DNA from 2 places in the Nocardioides sp. YJ-D4 genome. Region 1 is predicted to be linked to the other one. Evidence: riboswitches for the same ligand, from Rfam matches in the RefSeq annotation. Region 1 holds a riboswitch; the other holds the start of a gene.

Region 1 (2,194 bases):
GTGCTGACCGCCCTCGTGGCGACCGCCAGGCGTCGAAAGCCTCAGGCTCTACTTGAGGGTTAGCCGCGACGACACGCCGGAGGGGGTTCTTTGACCAGGGCCCTTGCGGCGCTTACCTTGTAGTTGTCTCTGTTGTAACTCCAACGATGTGGTCCCCCCGCCGCAGCCGTTCATTCCCCGAGTGGAGTTACGCACAACGGAGTAGACGATGGAGGACATCGTGTTCGACCACGAGCAGAAGCCCGGGCACGGCGCCGACGACGCGCAACGCGCGGCGGAGCAGGCTGACGAGCAGGGCCTTCTCTTCACCGACGATGTCTCGCCCCTGCCGAGCGACACCGGTTACCGCGGGCCGACGGCCTGCAACGCTGCGGGGATCAGCTACCGCCAGCTCGACTACTGGGCGCGCACCGGTCTCGTCGAGCCGAGCGTGCGTGGGGCCACCGGCTCCGGCACCCAGCGGCTCTACTCCTTCCGCGACATCCTGATCCTCAAGGTCATCAAGCGGCTCCTCGACGCCGGCATCTCGCTGCAGCAGATCCGCGCTGCCGTGCAGCACCTGCGTGAGCGGGGCACCGACGACCTGACCCGCGTCACCCTGATGAGCGACGGCGCCTCGGTCTACGAGTGCACCAGCAACGACGAGGTCATCGATCTGCTCCAGGGCGGGCAGGGCGTCTTCGGCATCGCCATCGGTGGCGTCTGGCGCGAGATCGAGGGCACGCTCTCCGAGCTCCCCAGCGAGCGTACGACCGACGACGGCGAGCAGGTCGCCTCGATGTCCGATGAGCTCTCCGCCCGCCGCGCGGCGCGCAACGCAGGCTAGTAAACGTCACGTAACACTAGACCCCGAGGTCCCCGCAGAGGCGGGGCCTCGGGGTCTAGTCGTTTATGCTGGAGCTGCTGACCATCCCGCACGGGAGAGCTCCTCTCGAAGGGGCGCCGAAGGGGCAATTCCTCCCCGGAAACTCTCAGGCATCCACGACTGTGCGGACCAGGCAACTCTGAAGCGGCGCAGGTGCGGTGACAGAGGGGGAGGGCGTACGAGTTGTCTTAGATGCCCTCAGGAGCCACTGTGTCCGACACGCCCACTCTGTCCGAGCTCGACGCCGCCTCCCCGTTCGTGGCGCGCCACGTCGGACTCTCGGCCGCCGACGAGGCGACCATGCTCGCGCGGCTCGGGTACGACTCGGTAGCAGCGATGATGGACGCCGCCGTCCCGGCCGGGATCCGCTCGGTCGAGTCGCTGGACCTGCCGGCCGCGCTGAGCGAGGCGCAGGTCGCGTCGCTGGCGCGGGAGATCGCAGCCTCCAACAAGCCCGGCGAGGCGATGATCGGGCTCGGCTACCACGCCACCGTGACGCCGCCGGTGATCCGTCGCAACGTGCTCGAGGACCCCAGCTGGTACACCGCCTACACGCCCTACCAGCCCGAGATCTCCCAGGGCCGCCTCGAGGCGCTCATCAACTTCCAGACCATGGTCGGCGACCTGACCGGCCTCCCGGTGGCCAACTCCTCGCTCCTGGACGAGGGCACCGCGGCCGCCGAGGCGCTGGCGCTGGTCCACCGGGCCAACCGCAAGGGCTCCGGTCCGTTCGTCATCGACGCCGACGCCCTGCCGCAGTCGATCGAGGTCGTGAAGGTGCGTGCCGAGGCGATGGGCCTCGAGGTCGTCGTGGCTGACCTCTCGGAGGGTCTGCCCGAGGGCGACGTGATCGGCGTGCTGGTGCAGTACCCCGGCGCCTCCGGTCGCGTCCCCGACCTCAAGCCGATCATCGACGCCGCCCACGAGCGGGGTGCGCTCGCCGTCGTCGCCGCCGACCTGCTCGCGCTCACCGTCCTGGAGGCGCCCGGCACCCTCGGCGCCGACGTCGTCGTCGGCTCCACCCAGCGCTTCGGCATCCCGCTCTTCTACGGCGGCCCGCACGCCGGCTACATGGCCGTCCACGAGGGGATCGAGCGGCACCTGCCGGGTCGTCTCGTCGGCGTCTCCGTCGATGCCGAGGGGCGGCCCGCGTACCGTCTCGCTCTGCAGACCCGCGAGCAGCACATCCGCCGCGAGAAGGCGACCTCCAACATCTGCACCGCGCAGGTGCTGCTGGCCGTCGGCGCTTCGATGTACGCCGTCTACCACGGCCCCGACGGGCTGCGGACGATCGCGACCCGGACCCACCGCTACGCCGCCGTCCTGGCC
Region 2 (2,194 bases), 1.2 Mb from region 1:
CGCGGCCCCTGGCCGGTCGCGACGGCGACGGTCCCCTTGACCCGGTACGCCGTCGCCGGTGGCTCCTCGAGCAGGTCGACCAGTCGACCCGGCTCGATGGTGCCCGGCGTCGTCACGGTGACCGCCCGGGCATGCTGATGTGCCTCGTGGGAAGCGGCCGCCTCGCGCAGCAGCGCGGCGATCGGCAGCTCGTCGGGCGGGTCCTCGGGCACGGCGGCGTCGTAGACGAGTCGCGGGTCGATGCGGCCACCCACGGCGTACGCGATGTGGACCTCGGGGTTGTGCTCGCGCACGCGTCGCTCGATGCGCGCCAGGACCTCGTCCCGCTCGGCAGCCGGAACCAGGTCGGTCTTGTTGATCACGACCAGCGAGGCGGCCGCGAACCGGACCGGCGCCGGGCCCCGGCCGTCGTCGAGGGTGTCGAAGTACGCCGAGGCGTCGACGACCTCGATGAGCCCACCGCGGCGTACCCGCTCGACACCGCTGAACCGGACCAGCTTGGCCAGCGTGCCGGGCTCGGCGATCCCGCTGGCCTCGACGATGACGACGTCGAGCGCGAGCCGCGGGTGGGTCAGCTTCTCGAGGGCGTCGTCGAGGCCGCCGGCGTCGGGCAGGCAGCACAGGCAGCCGCCGGCGATCGAGGCCGGCTCGTCGATCTGGCCGGTGACCAGCCCGGCGTCGATGTTGATGTCGCCGAAGTCGTTGACGACCACGCCCACCCGAGCGCCGGGCTGGCGCAGCAGATGGTTGAGCAGCGTCGTCTTACCCGATCCGAGATGGCCGGTGAGGATGACCACGGGAACCCGGCTGCTGGTGCTGGTCAGTGGCATCGGGCCATCGTAGGTCGTCATCTTGACGGCTGAGATGGCCACACCTAGGTTTGCCGCACAACTTCACATCCGCCACTTGAACCGCAGCGGGAGAGTCCTTGCCCATCCGGGGTGAGGCGCCGAAGGAGCAAACCTCCCCAGAATCTCTCAGGCCCCATGACCGCTGTGGTGAGGCGACCTCTGGAAAGACAGGATCCGCTGGATCCTGCACCCACGGTGCAAATCGCCCTTCGGGCGGTGAAGCTCTCAGGTAGCGATGACAGAGCGGGGAGGTCACCCGTCCACGGGTGCCGCTGTCGGCACCCACCACCAGGGAGCCTCCCGCACACATGACCTCACCCGTCCCTACCCCTCTGCACGCGATCCACCAGGCGCTCGGCGCCTCGTTCACCGACTTCGCCGGCTGGAGCATGCCGGTCCGCTACGGCTCGGAGACCGCCGAGCACCATGCCGTACGCACCACCGCGGGCCTCTTCGACCTGTCCCACATGGGCGAGATCGAGGTGACCGGCCCCGAGGCCGGACGCGCCCTCGACCACGCCCTGGTCGGCAGGCCCTCGGCGATCGGCATCGGCCGCGCCCGCTACTCGATGATCTGCGCCGAGGACGGCGGCATCATTGACGACCTGGTCGTCTACCGGCTCGAGCAGGAGCGCTACCTGGTCGTCGCCAACGCGAGCAACGTCGGTGTCGTCGCTCCGGCGCTGGTCGAGCGTTCCCAGGGGTTCGGTGCCGCGGTCCACGACGCCTCCGCGGAGTGGGCGCTGATCGCGGTCCAGGGCCCCGCCTCGGCGGCGATCCTGGCCGCTGTGACCGACCTGGACGTCTCCTCCCTGAAGTACTACGCCATCGACGCCGGCACGGTCGCCGGGGTCGAGGCCCTGCTCGCCCGCACCGGCTACACCGGTGAGGACGGCTTCGAGATCTACTGCGCGCCCTCGTCGGCCGCTGCCGTCTGGGAGGCGCTCACCGAGGCAGGTACGCCGCACGGCCTGCAGCCCGCCGGGCTCGCCTGCCGCGACACTCTCCGGCTCGAGGCCGGCATGCCGCTCTACGGGCACGAGCTGAACCGCGAGACGACCCCCTTCGAGGCCGGTCTCGGCCGGGTCGTCGTCTTCGACAAGCCCGACGGCTTCGTCGGCGACGCCGCCCTGGCCGTACGCCGCGACGAGGGCCCGCGCAGCGTGCTCGTCGGCCTGGTGGCTGCCGGTCGCCGCTCTCCGCGGGCGGGCTACGCCGTCGTGGACCCGGCCACCGGCGACGAGATCGGCGTGGTCACCAGCGGCTCCCCGTCGCCGACTCTCGGACGTCCCATCGCGATGGCGTACGTCAGGCCTGATCTCGCCGCGGCCGGCACCAAGGTC

Evidence for each region. A riboswitch is a leader RNA that binds a small molecule or an ion and turns the genes downstream of it on or off. The one in region 1 is predicted to bind glycine.
Region 2: linked by a shared signal. The riboswitch ahead of gcvT (glycine cleavage system aminomethyltransferase GcvT) and the one ahead of gcvP (aminomethyl-transferring glycine dehydrogenase) in region 1 are both predicted to bind glycine.

What each region holds. Positions count from the first base shown of each region.
Region 1 is NZ_CM132932.1:239,385-241,578, reverse strand. It holds gene ACW14X_RS01245 (MFS transporter) at 1-63, shown strand, start outside; gene ACW14X_RS01240 (MerR family transcriptional regulator) at 209-826, shown strand; glycine riboswitch at 908-998, shown strand; gene gcvP (aminomethyl-transferring glycine dehydrogenase) at 1,058-2,194, shown strand, end outside.
Region 2 is NZ_CM132932.1:5,118,286-5,120,479, forward strand. It holds gene ACW14X_RS24445 (CobW family GTP-binding protein) at 1-830, opposite strand, end outside; glycine riboswitch at 908-1,003, shown strand; glycine riboswitch at 1,005-1,103, shown strand; gene gcvT (glycine cleavage system aminomethyltransferase GcvT) at 1,160-2,194, shown strand, end outside.